Regions from separate parts of the Chitinophaga nivalis genome, predicted to be linked through region 1. Evidence: riboswitches for the same ligand, from Rfam matches in the RefSeq annotation. Region 1 holds a riboswitch; each other region holds the start of a gene.
What was found. A riboswitch is a leader RNA that binds a small molecule or an ion and turns the genes downstream of it on or off. The one in region 1 is predicted to bind cobalamin.
Positions count from the first base shown of each region.

Region 1 (6,474 bases):
ACATTGGAATGGGTAATATGACTCCACGCCGTACTGTATATATATAGGGAGTCTCCGTCCAGATAGTAGTTACTCACCGCAACAGGCAATACATCCGTTACCTGCTGTTTTTCTTTATCTATAAAATAAAGCCTGGAAGGAAGCTGTTTATAATCTCCCCGGGATGTTACCCACAGATCCCCGCGCTTATCGGCTTTTACGTGGTGGAGATTATAATCCACATCGATCCGTCTTTCTTCTTTAAAGGTGGCTACATCAATCACGGATACCGTTCGTTCATATTTCTCGGTATTGCCCGCCCCCATATAACCGCCGGAATTAGCTACGTAGATTTTACCATTGGTTATTTCGATACCGTCGGGCTGGTAGCCAACAATACATTTACCAACGATGGTAAGCGTGGCAGTATCGACTTTAGCTACATATCCTTTTTGCTTATAATCCGGATTAATTTCAATAGGTCCGGCATAGGAAGTGATATAGGCAAATCCCTTATCGAATTTTATATAGCGGCAATTGGGAATGCCAATCTGCCCGATTCTGCGCGCAGTACCGGCTTCCATTACCTCTACTTTATTGGAAGCATTGATGACCGCATACAACCGGTTACCATAAATAGCGATGTCGTTTCCTACATCGCCCAATTCCTTCGGTACATTGGGATTAATGACCGCATAAATATTTCTGCGAAATACACCGGTAGCAAAATCAAAATAGTCCAGTGTACTTTTATTACTGCCCATATTACCTTCATTCAGCAGATAAAAGCCGGCAAAATTGTTTTTAACGGCCGAGTCTACCTTGACGCCATCATTGATGAATACGGCTACATCCTTCCTGCAGGAGGAGATCCCAAAAATCAGCAGCAGTGCGATAAAGCATAAGGAATGCCTGCTCATAGTTCCACGGATAAAATGATTTTATAATTTCGTTTAGGCATCGGGTAATTCAATACCACTTCATAATCCTGACTGAAAACATTGTTCAGCTCTCCGGAAATCCGGAAGCGATATCGTTTAAACTGTATGTTTTTAGAAGCAGAGAGATCGTGTGTATACCAGGGCTGCTCATAGTTCTCCGGTATATTCGCTGAATTATGGTAACGTTCTCCCACGTAAATAAAGCTGTAGTTCAGTCGCCAGGATTTATACTGTACACTGGAGATGAATGAACCACTATGCCAGGGGATATAGGGAATTTGTCCGCCATAGGTGATCTCTTTCAGCGCTGTACTTTTTCTTCCCGTAAAATCCTGTGCCTGCTGATAGGTATAAGCTGTTCTTATATTCAGTAAAATACCTGCCGGAAAAGAAAAGGCCAGGTCTGATACAACATCCACACCTTTTATTTCTACATCTCCCAGATTCATCATCATCCAGCGATACATACCGCTGCCCTTGGGAACGGCGACTATTTTATTGGTAACCTGGTTGTAGTAAAAATCAGTTTGTAGCTGCCACTCCGTTAAAACGGAACCGATGCGGTTTTTACGGTAGGCAAAACCCAGGTTATATTGATGTGTATACTCCGGCTCCAGATTGATATTACCAATATCCGTGTAATACAAATCATTAAAAGTAGGCATCCGGAAAATATTCTTGTAAAAGGCCCTTATATTAAAATCCGCGCGGGAAAAGGGTTTATAGGAGAGAAAAACAGCTGGTGTCACTTCCTGTTTGGATGGGGCGGCAACGGCAGCATTGCCTACCGGCGTATTTCCTTTGACAACCCGCTCATTGACAAACGTACCCAACACGCTGGCCTGCATTTTCAACTTCCCAAATTCTCCTGCTCCGGCCAATGCTACCAGGGAAGTAAATCTCTTCGGGAATACAAAACCAGCCAGATCAGAACGCAACGTATTATACTGGAAGTCCGTCGACAAATTGATATCAATCTTTTTCGACACACTATACTTGTTGGCAATGGAACCATACCACTCCTGCTGATGAAAACTATTATCTATATGCATTAAATCCGGATCCGGATTCAGGTAGCGCATATAATCGTTGGCATACTTTGCATTCACCTGGATATCGTACCCACAGACAACATTTTTTTGAAAAGAGCCCTGCAGGAAGAAGTTCCGGTCCCATTGTCTTTGCGCACGTTTCCAGACATTATTGACGATAGCCCCTGGTATACCTCTTTCCGAATCATAGAAGTACGCTTTGGCATTCCATACCCCCCGATTGATATTACCATATAATCCACCTTCCAGCCTCCACGCATTGATATCTCCATTATGTCTGATAGCAGTGGTATCCCAGGCCACGTCCCCGGATTCAGGGAATACTCTTTTATACCGGAACGGGTAACGACCGGAAGACCTGATATATTCACTGCTGATGGAATAGTTTATATTTTTATTCAACTTCCGCTCCAGTAATACGGAGGGATTGATTAAATCAAACGAACCTGTTTTTAAAACGCCCTTGAAGTTGGTGTTTTTGGCAGAATCGAAGACCGGCTTTCTGCTCCGCAGATAGATACTACCGGAAGATCCGTAATCTCTTGCTGGTTGAAAAATTTCACTTTTCTGACCATTGTACATAGAGATGGATTCAATGTTATCCATTGAAAACTTTCCCAGATCTATCTGTCCGTTTTGTGCGTTACCTAACTGAATACCATCGTAGAATACGCCCATATGGTTAGTCCCCATACTGCGCATATCCACAGTTTTCAGTCCGCCTATTCCGCCATAATCCTTTACCTGCACACCTGCGAAATAGCGTATGGCATCTGCTACAGAAAAACTGTTTAAACTTTTTAAGTTATCGCCGGATAGTTTTTGCGAAGGAATCACTTCTTTATATACAGATGTATAAATAGTAACTCCCCGTAAAGTCTTCACCTTACCGGTATCCACTGGTGTAGTGTTGCGATAGGTTTGCTGTCCGTACAGGTTGGTGCAAATAAATGCTAAAAACGTTATTGGCAACGTTTTTAATGCGTTTGACATACAGGTTAATAGTTGGATTTGTCTGATAGCCTACCAGATGACATACGAAAACAAAAGACCCCGAAATAATTTCAGTGCAAGTTGTATTCAAAGCCTCATCCTCGAAAGCTTTAAAAAATTTAGCTGCATTGGCAGGTCTCCTGGCTTGTTCTCACTTTAGACGGCCTTCCCATTTTTATTCACTAAAAACAGTGGCGAGTAGATGTCAAAGTGTTGTAATAGAACTTACAGTAGCGGGACTGCTCAGGATTTCCACCTGATTCCCTATTAATTCTAACATTGTGAAATTTATGTTAAAAACCAATTGCGGCGTAATATTACGACAAATAATTGATAAAGAAGGAAGAAGTTAAAATATATATGAAAAGCGTAGCAGGCATATACAACCATATTTTAAGCCGCTTAACACAATATCTGTTGCATGCCAGTCTTCCATACCTATATTTATAGGTATGAAATCCTTCTATATTTTCACATTATTATTGCTATCAGGCACCTGGTGTTTTAGTCAGACAAAACAAGATAGCATCGCCATCAAACAAGCCGCACTCGATTATATCGAATCACAGCATACACCGAATCCGGCGCAGATGGAAAGGGCATTACACCCCAGGATGGTGAAGCGTACATTTTGGAAAGATAAAGCCACCAACAAAGATTATCTCCGGGAAACATCTACCGAATCTATGGTACTACTGGCAGAAAGCTACAATAGGAACAAAGATAAATTTCCACCTGTACCTAAGAAAGAAGTGAAACTGCTGGATGTTTCAGACAGAACAGCGTCCCTTAAACTGATCGCAGATGACTGGATCGACTATATGCACCTTGTTAAGTTGAATGGAACCTGGAAAATTATTAATGTGCTTTGGCAATATAATGATAGCTCGCAGCATAAGTAATCGTATACCGTAAAGGTCCGTATGCCTGATGATCCGGCATACGGACCTTTGCTTCATTTGTATTACCGGCACCTGATCAACAGGATCTACCTCCGGTTAAAGCCATCATAAACTCCCCTGCTTTTTTTATAGCCTCTTTTCCTTCCGGCAACAGCGCATGCCACAAGGGAAAGTTATGGATCATCCGGGGCCAGACTTCCAACCTTACATGTACGCCTGCCATAGCTGCATTGTGTGTAAACGTCAGGGCTTCACTCAACATCTCCTCTGCTTCTCCCACGATCACATACACCGGCGCGATACCATGAACAGCTGCATAAACAGGGGAAGCCACCGGCAGCTCCGGATGAGCGCCGCCCAAATACGCGGCAGCCTGTCTTTCAATCACGCTACGGCTTACAATCGGATCTATGCCTTCTCTGGTTCTGTAGGTGGCGCCACTTTGTCCTAAGTCTATCCATGGAGATATCAGGATACCGCCGGCTGGCATTGGTACGCCTCTGTCCCGCGCGAAAAGCAATACATTGATAGTCGCATTGCCTCCCGCAGAATCGCCGCCAATAATAATATTTTCGGCCTTATATCCTTGCTCCAGCAACCATAGATATCCCTCAAATATATCTTCCAGGGGTTGCGGAAACGGATGCTCAGGTGCTAATCGGTAATCCAGGGCGAAGGTTTTCATTTTCCCCGCTCTCCCCAGTTCACTGATTTCTCCCCGATGTGTTGCCGGGCTGCCAATCAGAAATGCACCACCATGTATATAGTACAGCACATGGGTATCGCTGGCACCGGGGGCCATCGTCCATTCACCGGTTAGATTTCCGACGGATACGGTTTCATAAATAATATCAGCAGCCACAGGTAAGGTGGCATACATTTTAGCTGCGGCAATACGTAGTTCAACGATGGGTGCATGCAGATCCAGGTGCTTCTTAAAGTAATCCCTGGCGATTTTCAAACCTTCTTTCATACTGTTATTGTTTTAGTATTTATAACAGCAAATCTCGGATGACAACCACCCTGCCTGTTAGAAAATAACCGGCCAACATTGGTACTTTTCATTCCAAAATATCAAGGTTACCTGTTCAGATATTTTTCGTGCATGCGTTTACGATATGCAGCGGGCGATACGCCTTCCTGTTTTTTAAACTGACGGGAGAAATAAGAAAAGTCCTTAAACCCCAGCTGATCGCTAATATCACCGATTGGCAGGTTACAATAAACCAACATCCGTTTTGCCTCTATCAGGCCCCGATCGCGGATCATCTCCCCTGCCGTCTTACCCGTTAACTGCCGGACAATTTTATTGAGATAATTGGCAGATATATGCAGCTTATCTGCATAAAAGGTTAACGGCGTCGCTTCCCTATAATGTTGCGCTATCAGTTTCTTAAACCTTTTAAGCAAGACCACCTGAAAAGTGTCTTTCAATGCTACGGGATCATTGTGCATGAATCGCTGAATACGATTCAGTAAAACAAACAGTAAGCCATTGATGATTAAAGGCACTTTCACTGGCCGGTCCAGCTCTGCTGTCAGCGGATCAATAATCGCACGCAACTCCTGTTGCATGCTTTCGTCTAAACATAGATATGGTTTAGTGAAGCTATCCTCCAGAAAAGTAAGTTCAAAAACAGATTCCTGTGTATGATGTGCCAGCAGGAATTGCTCGGTGAAAGCGATACTATAACCTTTTACCTTTTCCGGTGTATGCAACAGGTGAATCTGACCAGGAGCAGTGATTAGCAGTGTACCTGTTTGAATAAAGATATCGTGATAATCGATAGTATGTGTAAAGGTTCCCTCCGTGACCCAGATGATTTCATAAAAATCATGTTTGTGCGGCCATTGCAAATCTTTTGGCCACGACAGGTCCTCAAATCGTTCCAATCGAAAAAAATGCGCCAGTGTTTTATGGGAAGGAAAGTCTTCCATCTTATAAGTTGGAATCATGGCATGCATACAATTATCCAACAAACATAAATCATTGGTGGGACATCAAAACGGAACCACCTCCCCGGCTATTCGTACCATTTAATTATTTAACTTTAGCTAAAACCACTTTATGATATTGCAATACCTTACAGGCGAATTCGAACATGAAGTAAACAACACGCGTAAATTATTACAGGCGGTTCCCGAAAAAGACCTCGGTTATAAGCCTTCCGCCGTTTCCTGGACGATGGGAGAACTTGCCCAGCATATTGCCACCATTTATTACTGGTATGTGGGCACATTGACCAAAGATGTGTACGACCTGGCTACAGATCATCTGGAACGGGGAGACACCAATGACATCCAGGCTACACTGGCCCTTTTTGAAAACAATGTTGAAAAAGCAAGGGCTGCATTAGCGACGCTTACAGAGGAAAAACTGCTGGAAAACTGGACGATGAAAGCAGGAGAAAAAGTACTCCTGGGTCCTATGCCCAGAGGCATTGTATCGCGTGGATTTCTTTTTAATCATATCTATCACCACCGGGGCGAATTGATTGTTTACCTGCGTGCAACGGGCAATAAAGTGCCGGGTTTGTATGGCCCTACCTACGAACAAAGTGGCAAAATGTAAATCTCATCCAATATCTAAAGAGGGGGCCGTCTTCT
Region 1 covers NZ_JAPDNR010000001.1:3,304,578-3,311,051, reverse strand. The annotation lists gene OL444_RS13580 (YncE family protein) at 1-899, opposite strand, end outside; gene OL444_RS13575 (TonB-dependent receptor) at 896-2,965, opposite strand; cobalamin riboswitch at 3,079-3,285, opposite strand; gene OL444_RS13570 (nuclear transport factor 2 family protein) at 3,418-3,867, shown strand; gene OL444_RS13565 (alpha/beta hydrolase) at 3,944-4,840, opposite strand; gene OL444_RS13560 (AraC family transcriptional regulator) at 4,948-5,823, opposite strand; gene OL444_RS13555 (DinB family protein) at 5,936-6,439, shown strand.

Region 2 (6,474 bases), 310 kb from region 1:
TGTTCAAAATCGGTAACCAGCATATTGTTTTTGATGATCCTGTAAACAGCCAGGGTAGAATTCCATTTACCGCCTAACCAATCTCTTTTGAACCCTGCTTCTACGTTGTAGCCGGTAAGTGGTTTGAAACTCTTTTTCTGCCAGTCCATGCCGGGATTTTGCAGGAAGTACTTATCATATATAAAATAGACGGCGGTATTTTTATCGAAAGAATAACTGACGCCGGCACGTGGCGTAAACATTTCGTCTTTGTTATTCCCGCTGTAGGGATTCTTATAGGTATTGATGGTATACCGGCCGGCGAGGGTAATACGGAGCTGGTTGTCGAAGAAGCCCAGTTCATCCTGCAGGTAAAATCCGTTGTAGCCATAATTGTATTGTACGCCTCTCTCCCGGATGTTGCGGGAACGATCCCAGGTAGGCAATTTTACATGGCCATATTGGGGCTGATAGATATTAAAGGAGGCATCGCCCAGCGGTGCAGCCTGACCCCAGTCTGCAAAGTAGCTGCTGTTTTTCAGATCTACTCCTGCCAGGATGTTGTGGACTACTGTTCCGGTGTTCATTTTACCTGTGATGAATACCTGTCCGGTTCTATTGGTACCGAGGGCATCCCAGATATTGATATTCCGCTGCAGTAAGCTGTCGTTGTTGGCAGCAAAAGCAGTAGGCCACATACTTTGTCCTTCCTGTTGATAATGGAAATAGGCTGCCTGGGCAGTCAGTTTCCAGCGGTGATTGAACTGGTGTTCAAATATGGCGAGGAGGCTTTTATCCTGGATGTTCGTAGGTGCGAAGTTGGGTTCTGCTGTTGTAAAATTGCGGGGCAGGTCGGCGTATTTCCGTTTGGAAAAGGCGTAGTTACTGCCAATGGCATTCAGTTGCAGGAACTGATGACTGTATTCGAGGGTCACGCTGGTTTGTTCGTCTATCAGATATTTGAGTACCGGTACAACGGAATAGCGGTTGTTGAATTCAAAGTCGCGGTGAGAACCTTTCAGTTGTCCCATTACATTGATGCGGTACAGCAGCTTACCGTTTTTGGATAGCTTGCCGTCTACATCAGCGGTGGCTCTGTAAGTTTCGAAGCTGCCGAGGGTAAGGGTTACTTCTCCCTTTTCTATACCGGAAGGTTTTTTAGTAACGATGTTATAGAGGCCGCCGGGTTCTCCGTTGGATAACATAAACCCTGCCGGGCCTTTCACAAATTCTACCCGGTCTACCATGCTCATATCTTCCGCGAGCGGGCTCCAGGGACTGATTTGTACGTTCATGCCATTGCGGAAGGGGGTGATCTGGGAGCCACGTACCTGGATGTTGGCGTAGAGGTCCCAGTGGCCAATACGTTGTGCACCGCTTACGTTGCGGGTTACCCCTTCCTGTATGTCAAATATCTGTTGATCGGCCAGCACTTCATTGGTGACTACCTGGATGTTTTGGGGAATCTCTACGAGGGGAGATTGTAAGCGCAGGGAATTGGATACTTCGTTGATGTTGTATTTATTATGCTTATTACCGGTGATGATAATTTCTTTCATCTGCTGTTCGGAGGTGTGCAGCTGCAGTGATAGCTGGGTGATTTTATCTGTTTCCACCACTACTTCCTGTGTCATGTTTTCATAACCCAGGAAGGATATCTCCAGGGTGTAGCGGCCTGGCTTAATTCTTTTAATAACAAATTCACCCTGTTGATCTGTTAAGGCGCCATGATTGGAGTTTTTAATACGCACAGTTACAAAGGCGGCAGGACTGCCGTCGGAAGTCGAAACTTTTCCTTTAATAGCCGACAAAATCTCTCCCGCATTTGCATTACCCACAATTGTTATCAGTATTAAGGTAGTTAAGAAGACTTTTTTGATAGTGGCTATCCCACAATTAAAACAAAGCTTCATCGGTTTTTTAGGCATCAAAACTAAACGACCCGTTGGTGGATAATTTATGGATATGGGAAAATGATTTACCTAATCAGGAAAAATAATGATAGATGTTCTCACACATAAAAAAAACAGGTGTATTATATAACCCGAAGCCGCGTATTATCTGTTTTATAACTTACTGTTGTCAATTGCATGCGCCGTCATCGCAGTGCGTATAACTGTGCATGACAAGATCAGTAGTAAGGTGTACATTTTACGGATAAAACAACCTTTTATTTTTCGGGCTATTAAGCAACATAAACAGCTGGCAGGTAATAAAAGTTTGTTTGATATCAAATTATTGTACATTCACCGCAAGGTTCTTTATTTACTTCTTCATCAAGCGGAAAAGGTCCCTGGGTAAACCAGGGTTAATAGGGAATTGTGTGAAAATCACAAACTGTCCCGCAACTGTAAGTAACGCTACAAGTTTTTACCCTCGTTGTCCACTGCATCATAGCGGGAAGGACGGTAAAAATGTTACAAGTCAGGAGACCTGCCTGGTCCGTATTTGACAATGCTTTCGTGGATTGAAGCAGATAGTCAGGCTGATGTACAAACGCAGTATACCCATGGTATTTCCCGGGCTTTACTGTGTACATCCCGTTCTCACTTCTTCTTTCTTCACTTTACGGCGCATTGCGAAGTGCTAAAGAGCTTTTAATTGTTTCCTCATTTTAAAAGCACCCAAAGCAATGCAAACGCACAACTTAGGCTACCCGCGGATTGGCAGCCAGCGTGAACTCAAAAAAGCCTCAGAACTTTACTGGGCCGACAAACTGCCATTGGCGGCATTATTGCAGGAAGGTAAAAACATCCGGCTGCATAACTGGCAATTGCAACAGGAAGCAGGCATCGACCTCATTCCCTGCAATGACTTCTCGTTCTACGATCAGGTATTGGATACCGCTTTGATGACAGGCGCGATCCCGGAAAGATACCAACCACTGATTGAACGGAAACAACTGAACAACATCGATTTGCTGTTTGCGATGGCTAGAGGCTATCAACGCGAAGGCTACGATGTAACGGCCATGGAAATGACCAAATGGTTTGATACCAACTACCACTATATTGTACCCGAATTTAAAGCAGATCAGCAGTTCACCTTATACTCCGATAAGGTGATCCGTGAATTTACCGAAGCGAAAGAAAATGGTATTGCGGCCAAACCGGTGATCATCGGACCCGTATCCTTCCTCTTGTTAGGTAAAGAAAAAGCTGCCGGATTTCATAGAATATCCCTGCTGGAAAAACTGTTGCCCGTATACGAAGAAGTATTAGGCTTACTGCAACAGGCCGGCGCCACCCACGTACAACTGGATGAACCTTGCCTGTCATTGAATCTTGGTGAAAAAGAAAGGGCGGCATTCACCCAGGCCTACCAGCAGCTGCACCAACGATTCCCGCAACTGCATATTATCCTGGCCAGCTATTTTGAATGCTACGGTGAAAACCTGGCTACCGTATTACAGCTGCCGGTACAAACCCTGCACCTCGACCTGGTTCGTTGCCCTTCCCAGCTGGATGATATCCTGGCAGCTGCACTGCCAGCCACCCTGCAGCTCTCCCTGGGCGTAGTGGATGGCCGCAACATCTGGAAGAATGACTTCCGGCAGTCGCTGGCCCTGATCACCAAAGCAGCAGATGCGATTGGCAAAGACAGACTCTGGATGGCGCCTTCCTGCTCCCTGTTACACGTACCGTGCGACCTGGATCTGGAAACAGATGAGGAAACCCTGCAACCGGGAATCAAACAGTGGATGGCCTACGCCAAACAAAAAATTACGGAAGTGGTAACGCTGGCAAACCTCGCCACCGGAAAAGATATTGAACATATGGAACGCAAGCTGCAGGAGAACATCCGGGCTAATGCCAACCGTAAAACATCGGCCATTATCCATAACCCTGCGGTAAAAGCACAGGTAGCGGGCATTACAGACAATGATAGTCGTCGTCATGCTATTTTTGCTACCCGTAAAATCAAACAGCAGGAAGCTTTACAGTTGCCGAAGTTCCCGACTACGACCATCGGCTCTTTCCCGCAAACGAAAGAAGTAAGAAGCTGGCGTGCGAAGCTGAAAAAGCAGGAACTGAGCCAGCAGCAATACGATGAGCTGATCGCGAAAGAAACTGCCGATACCATCCGTTGGCAGGAAGAAGTGGGCATCGACGTACTGGTACATGGTGAATTTGAGCGCAACGACATGGTGGAATATTTTGGCGAGCAGCTCGATGGCTTTGCCTTCACTCGCAATGGCTGGGTACAAAGCTATGGCAGCCGCTGTGTGAAACCACCGGTTATTTACGGTGATGTATCCCGTCCGGCGCCTATGACCGTGAAGTGGACGCAGTACGCGCAGTCGCTCACCCCGCAACTGGTGAAAGGTATGCTGACCGGTCCGGTGACGATTCTGCAATGGAGCTTCGTCAGAAATGACCAGCCCAGAAGCGAAACCTGTACACAGATAGCCCTGGCCATCCGTAACGAAGTGGTGGATCTGGAAAAAGCCGGTATCCGCGTGATTCAGATCGATGAACCAGCTATCCGGGAAGGTTTGCCACTACGTCGGGAAAACTGGCAGGAATACCTGGAATGGGCCGTGCGCGCTTTCCGTATTGCCGCCAGTGGTGTGAAAGATGAAACCCAGATCCACACACACATGTGTTATTCTGAGTTCAATGATATCATTCAGCACATTGCTGATATGGATGCAGACGTGATCACGATCGAGTGTTCCCGTTCCCAGATGGAACTGCTGGATGCTTTCGCCGATTTTAAATATCCGAATGAAATCGGCCCTGGTGTATATGATATCCATTCTCCCCGTGTACCATCCAAAACGGAAATGGTAGCCTTGATGAAAAAGGCCCAGGCAGTTATCCCGGCAGAACAGCTGTGGGTAAATCCGGACTGCGGACTTAAAACCCGTCAGTGGGAAGAAACCCGCAAAGCACTGGTAGAAATGGTAGCGGCAGCGAAAGAGTTGCGGCAGTAGTCTGCATCTTTGTAATGTATTATTTCCCGCCCGGCAACCGGTACCCACCGGTAGCCGGGTTTATTTCCACGATTATGTGTGAACACGAAAGGAAACATTGTCCGCGATGTAACAGCGGTTTTGAATGTAAGGTTGGTTCCATACTGATCTGCCAGTGTAGTGCGGTAACCCTGAGCACAGAGGAACGTAATTATATCCAGGAACAGTACACCGATTGTCTGTGTGCCAACTGCCTCAAAGAAATGAAAGCCGCCTGGCACAAAGAGTTGTTTAAAAGAAAACTCTACAGGATATCTGCCTTATTATTTAATAAAAATAAATCCGGTTAACCCCCATGATATGCCATTCTCCTCAACTGATTACACCGGTTGACTGGTGGGTGTTTTTACTTTGCTGGTACTTAATAAAATGCCTGCCAGTACCAGCACGCTACCCACCAGCTGGAGGGTGGTAAATTGTTCTCTTAAAAAGATATAGGCAATCAACGCCCCTATTACCGGATTCAGGTTGAGGAAATTACCAACCTGCGCAGCCGGTAAACTCTCCAATGCCCTGTTATAGAGGAAATAAGCCACAGCAGAAGCGAATACGCCCAGGTAGGCAATACCAGCCCAGGCCTTGGGAGAAATATGCGGTATGCCTTTGTAATACATTTCTATGCCGCTAACGGGAATTAATACAAGGGTTCCCAGGAAGATACCCATGGTGGTCATGAGCAGGGTATCTGTGTTTTTAAGTTGCCGGGATAAAAGTGTATAGGCACTCCAGCAGCAGACAGCACCTACCAGCAACAGGCTGCCCAACAGCGCATGATCTGTTTTATGGTCGGCGCCTACAAATCCTACCAGTATTACGCCGGTAACAGATAACAGGATGCCATACACACTTTTGCGCCGCAGCGGCTCGCGGAGGAAGATCGCTGCCGGTATGGCAATCGCCACCGGTATCAGTCCTTCTATCAATGCACCGGTGGATGCATGGATATAGGACATCCCGAAGTTGAAAAAGGTATAATACACGGCAACACCGGCCAGTCCCATGAGGAATAGCTGTTTATATGGCAGTTGCTGTTGTACCTGCCTGCGGCGGTGCCAGTAAAAAGGTAAGAGAATAAGGGAGGCGGTTATATGCCGTAAGGCAGCACACAGGAAAGGCGGCACTTCTTTCAAGACCACTTTGGTTACCGTAAAGGAACTACCCCAGATCAGCATCACAAAAATAATACTGATCAGCCCTTTCGTACGATCATTCAATATATGCTTTTTCATAGTTTTTCCTGTCGGTAGTTGTTTGTATGATGAGGTACAACGTTGTGTGCCGGATGATGGGTTCCGTACTAAAAGTAAAAAATAATTGTATTAAATGAGGTGGTTTTATAACGGGCAGGTGATGCCGGCAGGCAAGGAGACATAGATAATAGGGAGAGATGCCGGGATGACGTAGACCCCTATACGAAAAAGGTCCTGGCAGCAGGTTATTCTGCGGTAAAGCCTGCTGCCGGGATATGGATCAGTCAGTGTTGTACAATTCTATCTTTTGCAATAGTTCTACCAGGTTGC
Region 2 covers NZ_JAPDNR010000001.1:2,995,431-3,001,904, forward strand. The annotation lists gene OL444_RS12240 (TonB-dependent siderophore receptor) at 1-1,817, opposite strand, end outside; cobalamin riboswitch at 2,250-2,434, shown strand; gene metE (5-methyltetrahydropteroyltriglutamate--homocysteine S-methyltransferase) at 2,612-4,915, shown strand; gene OL444_RS12250 (cysteine-rich CWC family protein) at 4,990-5,244, shown strand; gene OL444_RS12255 (DMT family transporter) at 5,275-6,183, opposite strand; gene OL444_RS12260 (response regulator) at 6,425-6,474, opposite strand, start outside.
Region 2: it holds a riboswitch for cobalamin, as region 1 does, so the genes downstream of both, metE (5-methyltetrahydropteroyltriglutamate--homocysteine S-methyltransferase) here and OL444_RS13575 (TonB-dependent receptor) in region 1, are expected to answer to the same signal.

Region 3 (6,474 bases), 360 kb from region 1:
CCGTTGTCTGCTGATTATCTTCCGGCCAGTTACCCAGCCAGGTGTTGATACCCAGACTAAATTCGCTGAGGGAGTCTGCCATATAATCGACACTGATTTCTGCAGATCCATGTGGCATCACATTATCTTTTTCGGTATGCTGACGCAAAGAACCGGCGGGTTTATTATTCGTGAGCGTAATACGTTCCAGGTCGGAAACGGTTTTGGACTGCAGCCTGTGCAGGTGTCCGGCAATATTTACATTCCACTTGTTCTGCGAAAAGGAAATACGTGGATTGAGCGCCTGTTCCCAGTTACTGGCCATTACCTCCAGCGCTCCGCTGAATTGTTTTCTGCCTTTTTTGGTAATGATGTTGATCACCCCCGCTGCCCCTTCTGCATCATATTTGGCAGAGGGCGTGGTAATTACCTCCACGGATTTGATCATATCTGCCGGCATCATATTGAGGGCATCCGCAGCACTGCGGGCCATCTGACCAGAGTATTTACCATTCACCAGTATTTTCAGGTTGGTACTTCCCCGCATGGATACGTTACCCTGTGCATCCACATTCAGCACCGGTGCTTTACGCAATACATCCGCGGCAGTACCTCCTTTATTACTCAGATCATTTTCTGCATTGTATACCAGCATACCAGGCTGCTGCGACACCAGCTGACGTGTAGCCGCCACCGTGATCTCTTTCAGTTGCTGGGTACCTGGCGCCAGGAACAACGTATCCAGACTCACTGTTTTTTTGGCAGCAGGAACGATTAATGGCATTCTATACATCCGGTATCCGATAGAAGTCACTACCACGGTATATTCACCGGCAGCGGGCAGGGTATATTTAAAGCTGCCGTCGGTTTCACTGTAGGCAGCAGCAACCGGCTGTCCTTCTTTATTGAGTACGCCTACGGTTACATAAGCGACCGGTTTTACAGAAAGGGAATCCACAATAGTACCTTTTACGGTATACTGCTTTTCCTGCGCCTGTGCAGCCATTATGGTAAATGGCAGGCTTACCAGCCCAAGCAAGGCTATCTTCCAATTCATCATGTCTGTCTTTTTTTGAACAATGCGCTCCCGTGCGGGCCGGGTCATACAGCCTGCCATTTCAGAGATGGTGTACAGCCGCATACGATACGCCTGTTACCGGGATAACATTAATAAATCAGTGTATTTATTTTCATAGTATCAGCTATCCGTATAGAAATTTTGCTTGCTACAGGTGATTGTTCTATACTTTTTTCAACGGATAGCCTGTTTTCAGGCAGCTGGCATTACACCTGTGGTACAGGGCGTGCAACAGCAGCTTTTGTTTTTACAGCTACAGGTTTCTTCTTCTTTTTCCGTTTGCCCCACCATACCAGGAAACCGGTTATCGGCAGGGTAGCACCGATAAGGCTGGCAAAGAAGGCGGCAAATTTTCCGGGTAATCCCAGTATGCTACCCACATGGATATCGTAGTTCATGCGTCGCAGTTTGTCTCCAAAGCCGGCTTGCGCATAAGGCACTTCATCTCCTTTCAGTTCCGCAAGGGTATACTGATCAAACGCATAACGCTCATGATTGTAATATTGTCCTTTACTGGGATATACTATTACCGTAATCACGCTGGCAGCATCCGCCGAATCCGGGAAACTCATATAAAAGCCGCTGGAAGCCGGATGCTTCTCTGCTACCTTGTCCCACGCCAGGTCCATAGACTGTGCCGGGGTGTATTTTTTATGAGGGGCCTGCAGCGTATCGGAAACCGGCCGACTATCTTTAGATATTGATTTACCACCGGTAGTGGTCCAATACACTCCTTTACTCCACCAGTCCAATCCCCACACCATACCTGTCATACCAATGGCCAGCAATACCAGCAATCCGTAGAAACCCAGTACATTGTGCAGGTCGTAGTTCACCCGTTTGAAACTGGCGCCCCACTTGATTTTAAAGCTTTGTTCGCGGGTATTTTTATTCCATTTTTTAGGCCACCATAATACCAGACCGCTGATCAGGGTAATAACACATATCAGGGTACTGTAATTGATGATAGGACGGCCTATTTTATATGGCAGCCACAGGAAGCGGTGTCCGTTGAGTATCCAGCGGAAAAAGTCCGCTTCACCCGGCTTACGGGTTTCTTTGCTGATTACTTCGCCGGTATAGGGATTTATTTTCAGGGAAGATCCACCTCTTCTGCTACCGACATTGGTTTCAATCGCCCGGCCTTCGCGGTAAAGCATATAGCCCGGCTTTTTACCAGGGTACTCCTTATCCACAATTTCCATAATACGGGAGGGAGATATCACAGCTTTACCTGGCTGTGTAGCCACCACGGTACGTGGTTCGAGGATACCGGTAATTTCTTCATTAAATACCCAAATGCAGCCGGTGATACAGATGATCACAACGATGATACCTGATATCAGTCCCAGCCAAAGGTGCAGCCAGGCAGAAATACGATAGAATAAGGACCGGGAACCGGGTTTATGTGCTGGTTTTGGTTTTTTCATCAGTATTTCATTTTAGCAGTAAAAACGTAGGAAACAGTTATCTCACAGATGCCGGCTATCTTATTAGCACTACCTGGCAACAGGGCAAGGGTGTAATAATTGTTTATCAGTCGTTTTTTCTTCGTATGCATTTTTTTGAATGATATTATAATAATACTTTACGGATAACGCGATTGGCTATACTCAGGGAACAGGCAGGAATATCCGGTATCGTTTATTTCCTGATTTCACGTTGCAGTAATACTTCCCGCAGATGAAGCACCGGTTTTCATCCGGTGATCAGTGCACAAAAGTATTTGAATATTCACGGAATCATTTTCGATATCGGGAAATTTTTAGCGTGCGGAATGGGATATATTTTCCGCATTGATGTAGGGGTGGTGCTGGTTACAGGCGCTTCAACTTATCGTGAAAGGGATCTATCAGGGGGTTTTAACGGATTCAATTCCGGGCCGGATTCCGCTGCTGCTGGTCAGCAGGGCGGAAAACCGGCCTGATAGGGAATTGCAAATAAAAGGGATGCGCTATTAAACGCAGCCCCGGGTTATAGGACTTTCACAGGTTTTTTCTGGTCATCAATGGCCACAAAGGTGAACGTTCCGGAGATCGCCAGCTCTCTCACATCCGAATACATCTCTTCAATAAAAATCTCTACCGATACTTTCAGACTGGTATTGCCTACCTTGGTTACTCTGCCAATCAGCTCAATGATGGTACCGGCAGGAATTGGCTTGGTAAAATCAATCCGGTCAGATGAAACGGTGACTACTTTTTTACGGGTAAAGCGGGTAGCGGTAATAAAGGCTACTTCATCCATCAGGTACATCGCAGTACCACCAAACATGGTATCATAATGGTTGGTGCTTTCCGGGAAGATCGCTTTGAAAATGCGTGTTTCTGATGCCTGGATACGTTCTTCTATTGTCATGTTTCCGATGGTTTGATAAACGAATAAATAATATTTTATCCTGCTATACAGCAGGTATTAACGGAAAAGCCTATACGCTTTTCCGCAATAGTTTTGCTGAATGATATACAAACCGTCAGGGCAACTGCCAATCGTCACCGGCAGGCCATGTGGCTACCCGATTATCATTCAGTCAGGGACAGTGTTTCATGTGGAAGTATCAATGAAGGAAGGCATACCAACAGATAGGTATCATCTGTCAGCATTTACGTGACGGCTGTAGTATACAACCAGGCGTCACTATTATCCTGTGCATTGACACCGCTTCAGTCCACGAAAGCATTGTCAAAAAACAAATAAGGCAGGTATCCTGGCTCGCAGCATTTTATTCGTTCTTCTCATCCTCTCGGACAATGAACATGGAGGAATAAAATCGGGTAGCTGCTTACAGTTGCGGGACAGCCCATGATTTACACATGGTTCCCTTTTAATGCTTTTGCGCGGCAAAAGCAACCTTTATCTGTAAAGAGTGGCACAAATATACACATTAAAACATTACGCAACGGCCCGAAGTGCATACAGTGAATTACTATATGCACTTCGGGCCGTTGCGTACTATATAAAAAATCGTGGTTATTGCTGTTTGCCGGTGAAGGTAATTACGCTGCGCGGAGGCGCTACCACATCGATGGTACCATCTGCGTTGGCAGCCTGCGGTGTACCCTGTGCCCAGCGGGCAGCTCCTTCTGCCGTCAGATAGGAAGTTAAGGAACCTGCACGGAAACCTTTCAGCTGCAGGTGGCAATTCACAGCATCTCCGGTGGTATTGGTCATCACCACGGTGAAGTTACCGGTCTGCGGCTCTTTGTAAGCCGACATCTGCACATTGGCGTTGCTGTTGCTAACACCGATACGTACATAACCCGGATGGATAAAGCGGGAGTATTGTCCCATTACATCGTATGTTTTAGGATATTCCAGTTTACCATCAGCCGTTGTACCAATGAGTGATTCATTGTTACGGATAGCCAGCATTCCCAGCCAGTAAACAAAAGCATTCACATTACACTCTGCCAGGAATTTATGCATGCTGGTCGCAAAGGCCAGTCCTTCCGTCATGCTGTTATCATAGATACCATTATCGTCGCTGATTTCTGTGAGCCAGATAGACTTACCCTGTGTGTTGAAAGTCCAGGGTGCAGGACGTTGGTTGTAGCGGGGCTTTTTAGAGATCATCAGTCCCGGCAGATCTACGATTTCCGGATAACCATGTCCGGCAAAGATATCTACCTGACTGGCATCTATACCGGATAAAAAGCCCTGTGCAGTACCCCACGCTGCATTTTCAGAAGCGATGATTTTTGTTTGGAGTCCATTCGCCTGTAAGGCAGGCCGCAGGTTGTTGGTAATAAATTCACCCAGGTGTTTGCTGTCCCAGTAAGAAGCATCCCAGTCAGATACAACGTTCTCCGGTTCGTTGGTAGGAGAGATCGCGTAGAAGTCGATACCCTGTTGCTGATACGCTTTTACAAAACCCGCCAGGTATTTGGCGAAGTTGGAAGAGCAGCAGTTGAAGTTAAGCCCATTGAACCATTTCGCATTGATCACCGCATTGGTTTTCATATACAACGGCGGTGTCCAGGCACTGGCAATAGCTACCGGTACATTATATCTTTCTTTTACTTTCTTCAATATCCACAATTGCCCTACCTGTTCGCGTGCATCTTCGCTGAGATTTTTGTAGGCAGCGCTGTTGGGATCCATGTTGATATCCGCGCCGGCTGGCAGAATGGTGACCTTACCTGTTTGTGCATCAAAAGGGAAAGTATGCAATACCTTGCTGCGTATAATAGACAGCTGCAACCCGCTGTTGCCGAAGAGCCGCTCCATCACTGTGTCGCGGTTGGCCGATTCAAAAAATGGCATGATACGTCCACCGAAAGTACCAAAACCTTCCATCCGCTGATAGGTTTTATCCCAGTCGAGGGTAACACCCGCTGCTTGCTGCGCCAGTGCGGTACCGGCATGTACGGCCCGGTTATCGTCTTTGTTTACAGTATCCTGTACTGGTTTGGAACAGGCGCTAACAGCCAATAGCATAGCTATAGCAATGCCGGATTGCTTCCATTGATGCTTCATTGTTTACTGATGTGTTTATAGATTAAAGGATAGTATAAACGGGTTTGTGTTTACAGGATATCTTGTTCACCGTACTTGTTCACTGATTGATATATACTTATCGGGATCCAATTTCCGGATTTTTCCCGGAGTATAGCTGGGTTAATAATAAGTTTAAAATTTATTAATACAATAGTACCCGAAATACCCGTCCGGGTTTCTCTCGTCTCTCACAGGCAGCCAGCACTTTAATTTACAAAATGTTATTTGTAATACATATCACCACGCAAAAAAAATCACCCCTTTTCTAAAAAGCCACCTTTTCCATTTATCCTTTTTATGTTTTTCTTAAGAAGAAAAAAAATACACCGGCACTTGTTATCCTGTATTCGGGTATGGATAGAACAACCGTTTATGCCTGCATAAAACGGGTGGTTACCACTCATAACAATTACCATATTTTTTGCAATAGCTACCCAATGAATTAGCGGGTATAACGTTGACGATGAACGCCTGAGCATAGAAATTATTGTTATCAGAAAAGATAGGGGTCAGCCATCTGCTTCGTGTCATTATCCTTGAAACGCGATAGTCAAATATCTGCATAACCTACACGATGAGTTTCGTTAAAACCACATGACATGACAAGCTTCTTATTCTTAAACACGCGTACAGAAAAGCCCGCCGGAAGCCCGCTTACTGCCTCTCCCATCCGCACCGGCATGGCCGGTACCTTACTGAAAAGATATGCGTTACCGTTATGCCTGTCTTTTTTATCTGCCATTCACTATGCCCAGGCACAAACTACTTTTCCGGTCAATGGTGTCGCCTCACCACGGGAAGGATGTTATGCCTTCACCCATGCGACCATTGTAAAAGATGCGCAGAACACCCTCCCGGATGCCACCCTCGTGATCCGCGAAGGAAAAATCACGCAGGTAGCCGCAGCGGCTACGATTCCC
Region 3 covers NZ_JAPDNR010000001.1:2,940,043-2,946,516, reverse strand. The annotation lists gene OL444_RS12050 (TonB-dependent receptor) at 1-1,039, opposite strand, end outside; gene OL444_RS12045 (PepSY-associated TM helix domain-containing protein) at 1,264-2,487, opposite strand; gene OL444_RS12040 (acyl-CoA thioesterase) at 3,032-3,415, opposite strand; cobalamin riboswitch at 3,739-3,927, opposite strand; gene OL444_RS12035 (glycoside hydrolase) at 4,028-5,533, opposite strand; gene OL444_RS12030 (amidohydrolase family protein) at 6,154-6,474, shown strand, end outside.
Region 3: it holds a riboswitch for cobalamin, as region 1 does, so the genes downstream of both, OL444_RS12040 (acyl-CoA thioesterase) here and OL444_RS13575 (TonB-dependent receptor) in region 1, are expected to answer to the same signal.